One region of the Sphingomonas sp. SphC10 genome, then DNA from elsewhere that is predicted to be linked to it. Evidence: predicted binding sites of a transcription regulator. Region 1 holds the regulator's gene; the other holds the start of a gene.
The links. The regulator LexA, encoded in region 1, represses DNA repair genes until DNA is damaged. The targets are predictions, from matches to a motif close to GTTCCNCNCTTGTTCT.

Region 1 (5,682 bases):
GGCGCTTGGAGAGCTTGGCGCCGTCCGATCCGTGGATCAGCGGGATATGCGCATAGATCGGCTCGGCCCAGCCCATCGCCTTGTAGATCGGCAGCTGGCGGAAGGCGTTGTTCAGGTGATCGTCACCACGAATGACATGGGTCACGCCCATGTCATGGTCGTCGACCACGACCGCCAGCATATAGGTCGGCGTGCCGTCGGACCGCAGGAGGACCAGATCGTCCAGCTCGGCATTCTGCACGGTGACGCTACCCTGCACGCGATCCTCGATCGTCACCGCTCCCTCGCGCGGCGCACGCAGGCGGACGACGAAGGGCTGGCCCTCCGGCGCGGTGGCGGGATCGGCGTCGCGCCAGGGCGAGCGGATGCGCAGCGGCTGCTTGGCGGCCTGTGCGGCTTCACGCTGCGCGGCGATCTCTTCCTGCGTCATGTAGCAGCGATAGGCATGGCCCCGCTCCATCATCTCGCGGGCGACCTCGGCATGGCGGTCGGCACGGGCGAACTGGAACACGGCGTCGCCGTCCCAGTCCAGCCCCAGCCAGCGCATGCCGTCCAGGATCGCGTCGATCGCAGGCTGGGTCGAGCGGGCGCGATCGGTATCCTCGATGCGCAGCAGGAACTTGCCGCCATTCGCCCGCGCGAACAACCAGTTGAACAGCGCGGTGCGCGCGCCGCCGATGTGAAGAAATCCGGTCGGCGAGGGCGCGAAACGGGTCACGACTCCGCTCATGGTCGATCCGGTGGCGATATCATGTGTTGCGCTCAACCGCGCATACTCCCAGCATAAGATTCGATGGCCCAGTCAGCCGCCGCAGCCCCTAGCACCATGCGTCCGCGCCGCCAAATGCCGCGCCTTTGCCGGGCCGAGCCATGGGCAGAGGCCGAGCGGAACCAGATCCCGTTATGGACGCCGGTGATGCTGGGGGCGGGGATCGCGGCGTGGTTCGTGCTGCCTGATCCACGCGCCTGGGAGGCGGTGATGCTCGCCGCCGGGGGCGTCGGGCTGGCGGCGGCAACCCTGTCCGATGGCGGACGGGTGATGCGGGCTATCGGTCTGGGCGCGATGCTGGTGGTGGCGGGTGTGCTACTGGCCTGGGCGCGTGCCGAGTCGGTCCGAGCACCGGTCCTAACACGGCCGGTGATAGCGGACATGATCGCCGAGGTGGAGACGGCCGAGCCCTTGGCGGCACGGCAGATCGTCCGGCTGATGCTGAGACCGGTTCGGGCGCGGGACGGGCGCGGGCGGATGTTGAACCTGCCGCCGCGCATCCGGATATCATTGCCGCAGGAGGATGCGCCGGTGGGATTGGGGCCGGGCGCATGGGTCCGGTTGCGGGCACGGCTGATGCCGCCGGCGGGGCCGGTCGCGCCGGGAGGCTATGACTTTGCGCGCGCGGCGTGGTTTCAGCGTATCGGTGCCACGGGGCGCGGCTTCGCGCCGGTACGGATACTGCACCAGGCCGATCAAAGTCCCGGGTTGCGCCAGCGCCTGTCGCAACGGATCACGGGCCTGCTTCCGGGCAGCGCGGGCGGGATAGCGGCGGCGCTGGCCACGGGCGATGTCGGCGCGATCGCGCAGGACGATGCGGAGGCGATGCGGCGGGCCGGTCTGGCGCATCTCCTGTCGGTCAGCGGCCTTCACATCACGGCGGTCGTCGGGATCGTCATGGTGCTGACCATCAGGCTGCTGGCGCTCTGGCCGTGGCTGGCGTTGCGGGTTCGACTGCCGTTGGTCGGAGCAGCGGCCGGAGCCTTTGCCGCCGTCGGATATACGTGGCTGACCGGAGCGGAGGTTCCGACGATACGCTCCTGTGTCGCGGCGATGCTGGTCCTCGCGGCGCTGGCCATGGGTCGGGAAGCGATGACCCTGCGCCTCGTTGCGGCAGGGGCGCTGATCGTGCTGATCTTCCGGCCCGAGGCATTGGTGGGGGCCAGTTTCCAGCTCTCCTTTGCAGCGATCACCGCCATTGTCGCGCTTCATGAACATCCGGCGGTTCGCCGCTGGCTGGGGCCGCATCCCGATTGGCGCTGGGCGGCTTTGCGGCATCTGGGCGCGTTGCTGCTGACCGGGCTGGTGGTCGAGGCGGCGCTGATGCCGATCGCCGTCTATCATTTCCACAAGGCGGGGCTTTACGGCGCACTGGCCAATATCGTCGCGATTCCCTGGACGACCTTCATCGCCATGCCGCTGGAGATGATCGCATTGTTGCTGGAGCCCATGGGGTTGGGCGGCCCATTCTGGTGGTTGCTCGGACAGGCCCTGGGCCTGTTGTTGAAGCTGGCGCATGCGGTGTCCGCCATGCCGGGATCGGTGGTCGCCTTGCCCGTGGCGTCGGGATGGGCGTTCGGGTTGGCCGTCGCGGGGGGATTGTGGATCGCGCTTTGGCGGACCCGGTGGCGATGGCTCGGGACGCCCGCGCTGATGGCCGGTATATGGGTCATGCTGGCAGCACCGGCACCGGACCTTATCGTCACCGGCAACGGTCGACATGCCGGGATCGCGACGGGGCATGGTATGGCGCTGCTCCGTCATCGGGCGGGGGATTATATGCGGACCACCCTGTCCGAACTCAGCGGCACCGATGCCGAGCCGCTGGCGCTGGCCGATCAACCGGCGGCGCATTGCGGGCGGGATATGTGCGTGACCGTTTTGGAGAAGGGCGGGCGGCGGTGGCGGATCGCGGCGACGCGCAGTGGTTATCCGGTGCCATGGACGTCGTTGGTGGCGCTTTGCGGTCGGGTGGACATCATGATCGCCGACCGTCGCCTGCCCGATGCGTGCCAGCCCCGCTGGTTGAAACTGGACAGCGCTGTTTTGAAGCGGACCGGCGGAGTTTCAATCCGGCTCGATCCACCCATGGTGCGGATGGTGCGCCAACCCGGTGATCGCCATCCATGGTCGATGACCGGACAGAGGGGAGGGCGATAGGCCCTCTATCAACCAAGGGCGATGCATTCGACAGCCCCAAACCAGACTGTGAGCAAAGCCATCCAAAGCCGGATCAGGGCTTTCTAAGATGGCTTTGCTCCGCCCTCACTCGTAGCGGCGCAGGATGCCCGACAGCTTGCCCTGTACCCGCACCTGTGCGGGCGCGTAGCGCTGCGGGTCATAGGCGCGGTTGGCGGGGTCGAGGCGGACCATCGAGCCTTCGCGCCGGAAATATTTCAGCGTCGCTTCGCTATCGTCGATCAGCGCGACCACGATCTGTCCGTCGCGCGCCACATCGGTGCGGCGGATCAGCGCATAGTCGCCATCGAGGATACCCGCTTCGACCATCGAATCGCCGGATACTTCCAGCGCATAATGTTCGCCCGAGCCGAGCAGGGCAGCGGGCACGGCCAGCATCGAACTGCCCTCGAACGCCTCGATCGGCAAACCGGCGGCGATCCGGCCATGGAGCGGGATTTCGACCACGTCATTGGCAGGCTCGACTGCCGGACGCGGGGCGGGCGCACGGACATTGGCGGATGCGGGTTCGGCCACCACGGTCTTTTCCGGCCGGTCGGGCATCCGCAACACTTCCAGCGCGCGGGCACGATTGGGCAGGCGACGGATGAAGTGGCGTTCCTCCAGTGCGGAGATCAGACGGTGGACGCCCGACTTGGACTTGAGGTCCAGCGCCTCCTTCATCTCTTCGAAAGACGGCGAGACGCCGGTTTCCTTCAAACGGTCGTTGATGAAGCAGACAAGCTCATGCTGCTTTGCGGTGAGCATCGCGATCCTCCGTCTAGAACAGACGTGGAACTTATATGGAACGTTTTGGCTTGCGTCAAGCGAGCATCAGGATTTCCGCCGAGTCGCCCATGGCGGCGGCCGGGGCATGCGGCGGACGGATGATCAGGCACGTCGAGCGCGCCAGGGTCAGCAGCATCGAGCTGTCCTGAATGGCCGCCGCATGGACCCGCCCGTCGATCATCGCGGCACGCAGATAGTCGATGCGCGGGCCGTTGGCGGGCAGATCCTCGCCCAACACGGCGGGGATGGGCTTGGGCAGAGGATCGGCGGCGCCCGCCAGATGCGCGATCAGCGGGCGGACGAACAGCGTCGCGGTGACGAAGGCCGAAACGGGATTGCCGGGCAGGCTGAGCACCACCGTCTCGCCTAGCCGTCCCGCCATCATCGGCTTGCCGGGGCGAAGCGCGATACGCCAGAAGTCGACGCTCCCGCCCGCCGCCTTGAGCGCGGGCTGGACGAGGTCATGGTCTCCGACCGAGGCACCGCCGGTTGTGACCAGCAGGTCGGCCTCGACCGAGGCAAAGGCGTCGCGGAGCTTATCGAGATCATCGGGCAGGATGCCCAGATCGATGATCTTTACCGGCAGATCGGCCAGCATCGCCGCCAGCATGACGCCGTTCGATTCGGGCAGGGCGGCGGGATCGGTGCTGCCGGGCGGGACCAGTTCGTCGCCGGTTGCGGCGATCGCGACACGAACGGCCGGACGGACGGGCAGGACGGCGTGACCGCCGGTCGCCGCCACCGCGATGCGCGCGGGGGTCAGCCTTTGCCCGGCAGCGATCAGCGTTGCACCTTCGGAAAAATCGAGCCCGCGCCGCCGGACATTGCGGCCCTGATGGGCGGGGCCTTCGCCTGCCAGCGTCAGGACCGCGCCGTCGCGCGCCGCTTCCTCCTGGATCAGGACGGTGTCGGCGCCTTCCGGAAGCACCGCGCCGGTAAAAATGCGCGTTGCCTGTCCGGGCTCGACCGAACCGCTAAACGGCCGTCCCGCCGCGCTTTGGCCGATGACGGTCCATGGCCCCGGCATATCCCAAAAGCGGATCGCATAGCCGTCCATCGCCGACAGGTCGTGCGCAGGCTGGGTCCGCCGCGCGGTCACGTCACGCGCGGCCCAGCGTCCGGCGGCTTGGCGCAACGGCAGTTCGATGATGGAGCGTTCGCTGGCCAGGGCGAGCAATCGGGCCTGGGCTTCGGGGACGGGGAGAAGAATGACGGTCGCTCCTTTTGGCCCAAGGACGCTTTTCCGCAGCGTCCGTTCCCCTGCGATCGGAGGCGTCAGGCGTGCCAGTCGCCGGACTTGCCGCCGGTCTTGGCGATCAGGCGAATATCACTAATCATCATGCGCTTATCGAGAGCCTTTGCCATGTCGTACACGGCCAACAGCGTCACCGACACGGCGGTTAGTGCCTCCATCTCGACACCGGTCTGGCCCGCCATGGCAGCGGTGGCGGTGGCGGTCACGCCTTCCTCGTCCAGAACCAGATCGATCTCCACCTTGCTCAGCGGCAGGGGGTGGCAGAGCGGAATGAGGTCGCTGGTCTTCTTGGCGGCCATGATCCCCGCCACCCGCGCGACCGCCAGCACATCGCCCTTCTGGACGCTGCCCGCGCGGATCGCGGCGGCGGCGTCTCGAGTCATGGTGATGCGGCCTTGCGCCACCGCCTGTCGTGCCGTGACCGCCTTGGCTCCGACATCGACCATGCGCGCCGAGCCTTCTTCGTCGAGATGGGTGAGGCCGGTCATCCGATCAGCGCGCGGGTCGCCGCCTCGACGTCATGCTGGCGCATCAGCGCTTCGCCAACCAGGAAGCAATGAATGCCGTGCACAGCCATCGCGTCCAGATCCTCCCGGCTGGTCAGCCCGCTTTCGGCCACGAAAGTGCTACCCGCAGGGGCATGTGCCACCAGCTCATAGGTCCGCTGAAAATCAACGGTGAAGTCCCTGAG
Region 2 (5,682 bases), 130 kb from region 1:
TGCTCCGCCGCGACGCGACCGCCGGCCTGAACGCCCGGCTCGACCGCATCGCCGAGCTGGAAGGGGAGGGCGAACCCGGCTGGCGCGAGGCGTACCACGAACGCCTGACGTTCGAGGTCGACATCATCATTCAGATGGGTTTCCCCGGATACTTCCTGATCGTCGCCGACTTCATCAAATGGGCCAAGGACCACGACATTCCCGTCGGTCCGGGTCGTGGTTCGGGCGCAGGCTCGGTCGTCGCCTGGGCGCTGACCATCACCGATCTCGATCCCCTGAAGCTGGGCCTGCTGTTCGAGCGCTTCCTCAACCCGGAACGCGTGTCGATGCCCGACTTCGACATCGACTTTTGCGAAACCCGGCGTGGCGAGGTCATCCGCTACGTCCAGGAGAAATACGGCCGCGATCAGGTCGCGCAGATCATCACCTTCGGTAAGCTGAAGGCGCGCGCCGTGCTCAAGGACACCGGTCGCGTGCTCCAGATGAGCTATGGCCAGGTCGACCGCCTCGCCAAGCTGGTGCCCAACCACCCGACCGACCCCTGGGACCTGAAGCGCGCGCTGAACGGCGTGCCCGAGTTGGCGAAGGAGTACGCCAACGACAATCAGGTTCGCCGCCTGCTGGATCTCGCCACCAAGCTGGAGGGCCTGCCGCGCCACTCGTCCACCCACGCCGCCGGTGTGGTGATCGGCGACCGGCCGCTGGCGCAGCTGGTGCCGCTCTACCGCGATCCGCGCTCGGACATGCCGGTCACGCAGTTCGACATGAAGTTCGTCGAGGGCGCGGGGCTGGTGAAGTTCGACTTCCTCGGCCTGAAGACGCTGTCCGTTCTGCAAAAGGCGGTGCAGCTGCTCGCCAAGCGTGGGGTCGAGGTCGATCTCGGCGCGCTCGCCTGGGATGACGAGGCGACCTATGGCCTGCTCCAGAAGGGCGACACGGTCGGCGTGTTCCAGCTGGAATCGGAAGGGATGCGGCGCACCCTGTCCGCCGTACGCCCGACCAATTTCGGCGACATCATCGCGCTCGTGTCGCTCTATCGGCCGGGCCCGATGGACAATATCCCCAGCTTCGGTCGCCGCAAGCAGGGGACCGAGGAGATCATCTACCCGCACCCCCTGCTCGAACAGATTTTGTCCGAGACCTACGGCATCTTCGTCTATCAGGAACAGGTGATGCAGGCCGCCCAGATCCTGGCGGGTTATTCGCTGGGCGGCGCCGATCTTCTCCGCCGCGCGATGGGCAAGAAGGTGAAGGCGGAGATGGACGCGCAGCGCGCCATCTTCGTGAAGGGGTGCCAGGAGGTGAACGGCATTCCCGCGCAAAAGGCCAATGAGCTGTTCGACTTGATCGACAAGTTCGCGGGCTATGGCTTCAACAAGAGCCACGCGGCCGCCTATGCGCTGCTCGCCTATCAGACCGCATGGCTGAAGGCGCATCACCCGCATGAATTCTATGCCGCGTCGATGTGCTACGACATGGCGCTGACCGACAAGCTGGCCATCTTCGTCGACGACGCGCGGCGTCTGGGCGTGACGATGCTGCCGCCCTGCATCAACGCCAGCCAGGCCGAATTCGATGTCGAGCCGCATGAGGATGGCCTGGCCGTCCGCTACGCGCTGGGCGCGCTGAAGTCGGTGGGCGAAGGCGCGATGGAGAAGCTGGTCGTCGAGCGACAGGCGGGCGGTGCCTTTGCCTCGCTCGATGCGCTGGCCAAGCGGGTCGACCCGCGATTGATGAACAAGCGCCAGCTGGAGACCCTGGCCTCTGCGGGCGCCTTCGACGGGATCGAGCCCAACCGGGCGGGCGTTCACGCGGTGGCCGAAACGGTGCTCGCCATCGCCGCGCGCACTCATGAGGGGCGGACGAGCGGGCAGGGCGGCCTGTTCGGCGAGACCGAGGTGGCGGGCGACGCGATCAAGCTGCCGACCGGCACCCGCTGGACCCTGTCGCAGCGGATGGAGCAGGAGAAGGAGGCGTTCGGCTTCTATTTCTCGGCGCATCCCGTCGATCGCCATGCGCATATCGCCAAGATGCACGGCGCGCGGACCTATACCTCGCTGACCGAGCTGATCATCCCTGATGACGGGGCGCGGATCGGCGCGACCATGGCGGCGCTGGTCGAGGATGCGCGCTGGCGTACCTCGGCACGCGGCAAGCGCTACATGATGGCGCAGCTATCGGATGCGACCGGGCAGTTCCTGGCGACCTGTTTCGACGATTCGGTGGCGGCCGATCTGGAAAAGGCGGCCAAGGAGGGGCATTGCGCGCTCATCACCGTCGAGCTGGATCGCCGACCGGGCGAGGAAGCGCCGCGCGTCAGCATCAAGCGCGTCCAGCTGTTCGACGGCCTCGCGAGCACCGCCAAGTTCGTGGTGGAAGTGACGGTGACCGACAAGGTGGCGTTCAAGGCGTTGCATGCGATGCTGGACCCGCTGCGCAACGGCCGGGGCGAAGTACGCGCGCGGATCGAGGGGCAGGACGGCGACACGCTGTTGACGCTCGGCCGTAACTTCCTGCTCGACGCCGAACTGGCCAGCCATATTGAGGATTTGCCGGGGGTGAAGGCGGTGGCGATGAAGTCGTCCGAAGCGCGGTTGGCCTTGGTGAGTTAAGCGCGCGCGTATCGGCCGATGTGCGGCGGACCCCGTATGTCGTGCGAAAGCGGGTGATGGTCCTTTGTCATCGCGAAGGTCTTCCACCATCCCGGCGAAGGCCGGAATCCAGTTGTGCAAACGTGGGTAGCTTGTGCCAATCGCGTCGTAACTGGACCCCGGCTTTCGGCGGCGTGGGTGGCCTGATTGGACGATAGGAACCGGGCCTTCGCGGCAGCTCTCGACACGGGCCCAGCCGATATCAGCCGCCGACTTCGCGGCGATCCTGTTCCTCTTCGCCGGCCTCACCGTGGTTGCCATAGCCGCCACCGGAGGTATCGGCCTCATCCTCATTGGGCAGGTTTTCCGGGCTGGTCTGTTCGGGATCGGTCATCATGGCATCTCTCCTTCCATCGCATAACGCCTTGGAGAGGCAGGACGATCCTCAGAATAGCTCACCCTGTGGGCCTCTCGGCGGACGGAACAGGCTGGTATCGAGCCGGGGCTGATCCTGGTTCAGCCCATGCAGCCTACAGGCACGGTGAAAGCGGACCCGAAGCAACTCCGCCCATGGCCCTTGCCCCTTCATCCGTGTGAAGAAATCGGGATCATTGTCCCGCCCGCCCCGCAAGGACCGGATGATCGCCATCACCTTGCCCGCCCGTTCGGGATAGTGGGTGTCGAGCCAGGCGCGGAACAGCGGGGCGACCTCGTGCGGCAGGCGTATAGGAATGAAGAAGGCGTGCCGCGCCCCCGCCTGCGCCGCGCGGGCGACCAGATGTTCGATCTCATGATCGGTGATCGCGGGAATGACGGGCGCGATCGAGACATAGGTGGGGATACCCGCCGCCGCCAGCTTCGCCACGGCCGCCAGCCGTCGCTCTGGCGTGGGCGCACGTGGCTCGACGGTGCGCGCGACCTTGGTATCGAGCGAGGTGACCGAGACGCAGACGGTCGCCAGCCCCTTCGCCGCCATCGGGGCCAGGATATCGATATCGCGCACCACGCGGTCGGATTTGGTCGTGATTGCCACCGGATGATCCGTCTCCGCGAGTACCTCCAGGATCGATCGGGTAATCCGCCATTCGCTCTCGATCGGTTGATAAGGGTCGGTGTTGGTGCCCAGCGCGATCGGCGCGACGCGGTAGCCGGGCTTGGCCAGCTCGGCGCGAAGCAAAGTGGCGGCATCGGGCTTGGCAAACAACCGGCTCTCGAAATCCAGCCCCGGCGACAGGTCGTGATAGGCATGGGTCGGCCGGGCAAAGCAGTAGATGCAACCATGCTCGCAACCTGCGTAAGCGTTGATCGACTGGTTGAACGGCACGTCCGGGGACGTGTTTCGGGTCAGGATCGTCCGTGGCGTCAGGACCGTGACGCTGGTTCGCAGCGGCGGCGGCGCGCCGTCGACCAGCGACTGGGCGTCAAGCCAGTCGCCGTCCGCCTCCCGCTCCGGCAGGGCGGAGCGTCGGCTCGTCGCGTTGTTGGTGGCCCCTCGGGACGCGATCTTCGACATGGCTGGAGTAGAACATAAATGGAACAAATGGGCAAGCATAGGACGCTTGCTACGCCGCAGCCATTCGATCATTATTGGAACGTATTGAGAACGGAGGGTCGAATGGCGCGTCTGGAATATCTCGAATTGCCGGTCGGTGATCGGGCGGCGGCGAAGCATTTTTATGCAGAGGCGTTTGGCTGGACCTTCACCGACTTTGGGCCGGATTATGCCGCGACGATGAGCGGTGATACCGATGTCGGGCTCGATGCCGCATCGGACAAGGTGAAGGCCCCGCTGCCGGTCATCCGTGTCGACGATCTTGAGGCGACGCTTTCCGCCGTGGAGGCGGCGGGCGGGTCGATCGTGGTGCCGATCTTCGCTTTTCCCGGCGGTCGGCGCTTTCACTTCCGCGATGTCGACGGGCATGAATTGGCGGCGATGCAGGCAGACTGATCAGCGCTCCAGCAGGCGGGGCATCAGCTCGACGAAGTTGCAGGGACGGTGGCGGCTGTCGAGCTGGTCGCGCAAGATGCCGTTCCACGCATCCTTGACCGCACCCGTCGAGCCGGGGAGCGCGAAGATATAGGTGCCGCGCGCCACACAGGCGCAGGCGCGGGACTGGATGGTCGAGGTGCCGATGGTCTGATAGCTCAGCCAGCGGAAGAGTTCGCCGAAACCGGGTATCATCTTGGTCGCAACGCGTTCGACGGCTTCGGGCGTGACGTCGCGGCCGGTGACTCCGGTGCCGCCGGTGGTCAGCACGCAGTCGATGCTGGCATCGTCGATCCAGTGGTTGAGTTGGGCGACGATCTGGTCGGCATCGTCGCGCAGGATGGTGCGATCGGCCAGTTCATGACCCGCATCGGCGAGCAGACCGGCCAGCGTATCGCCGGACCGGTCCTCGGCCAGCGAGCGGGTGTCGGATACGGTCAGCACTGCGATGCGGACAGGAGTGAAGCTGCGGGTCGTGTCGATGGGCATGGCGGAGTGAACGTCTCGGCGCGAGTTTTGGGGGCGGCTTTGGTGGTGGGGCGTGGCCTTCGACTTCGCTTAAGCTGAATGGGGTTGGGGGGGCAGTCATAATGCGAGAGGATTGTATCCGCGTGCGCTTCGACTTCGCTCAGCGCGAACGGAGGTTGTGGTAAAGCCAAAATCCCCATCCGCCGTTCAGCCTGAGCGAAGTCGAAGGCCAAGGGAATCCTCTGGCCGGGATCAGTTCGCCTGAGGCATCGCCGTATTCGACTGCGGGCTGACGGTCGCATTCAGTGCCAGGGTCGTCTTTGGCGTTACGCTCGCCTGTGCGACGTTCGGGCGTTGCAGGCGGATCGCCGAGGCACCCGGCAGGCCCGGGAAGCGTGGCCACAGCCCTTGCGCCAATGCCGCCCGGCTGGGCGACTTCGGTTTGCCGGTCTGGCCCTCGTACATCCAGTAATTGCGCAGGACCATGGTGACGTATCCGCGCGTCTCCCAATAGGGAATGCTCTCGATATAGAGCAGCGGATCGCCATTGTCGTGGACCAAGCTGTTCCATTCGCCGACCGGCTTCGGCCCGGCGTTATAGGCCGCGATCACCTTGGGCAGCAGGCCGCCGGTCAC

Region 2: a site for LexA is predicted at 4,114-4,129, ahead of ACWKSV_RS06010 (PA0069 family radical SAM protein). Genes of this name have one in related genera too.

What each region holds. Positions count from the first base shown of each region.
Region 1 covers NZ_CM168044.1:1,490,810-1,496,491, reverse strand. The annotation lists gene gltX (glutamate--tRNA ligase) at 1-730, opposite strand, end outside; gene ACWKSV_RS06665 (ComEC/Rec2 family competence protein) at 845-2,929, shown strand; gene lexA (transcriptional repressor LexA) at 3,035-3,715, opposite strand; gene ACWKSV_RS06655 (molybdopterin molybdotransferase MoeA) at 3,771-4,913, opposite strand; gene moaC (cyclic pyranopterin monophosphate synthase MoaC) at 5,012-5,479, opposite strand; gene trpC (indole-3-glycerol phosphate synthase TrpC) at 5,476-5,682, opposite strand, start outside.
Region 2 covers NZ_CM168044.1:1,357,651-1,363,332, reverse strand. The annotation lists gene dnaE (DNA polymerase III subunit alpha) at 1-2,612, shown strand, start outside; gene ACWKSV_RS06015 (hypothetical protein) at 2,854-2,988, opposite strand; gene ACWKSV_RS06010 (PA0069 family radical SAM protein) at 3,037-4,104, opposite strand; gene ACWKSV_RS06005 (VOC family protein) at 4,207-4,539, shown strand; gene moaB (molybdenum cofactor biosynthesis protein B) at 4,540-5,067, opposite strand; gene ACWKSV_RS05995 (lytic transglycosylase domain-containing protein) at 5,299-5,682, opposite strand, start outside.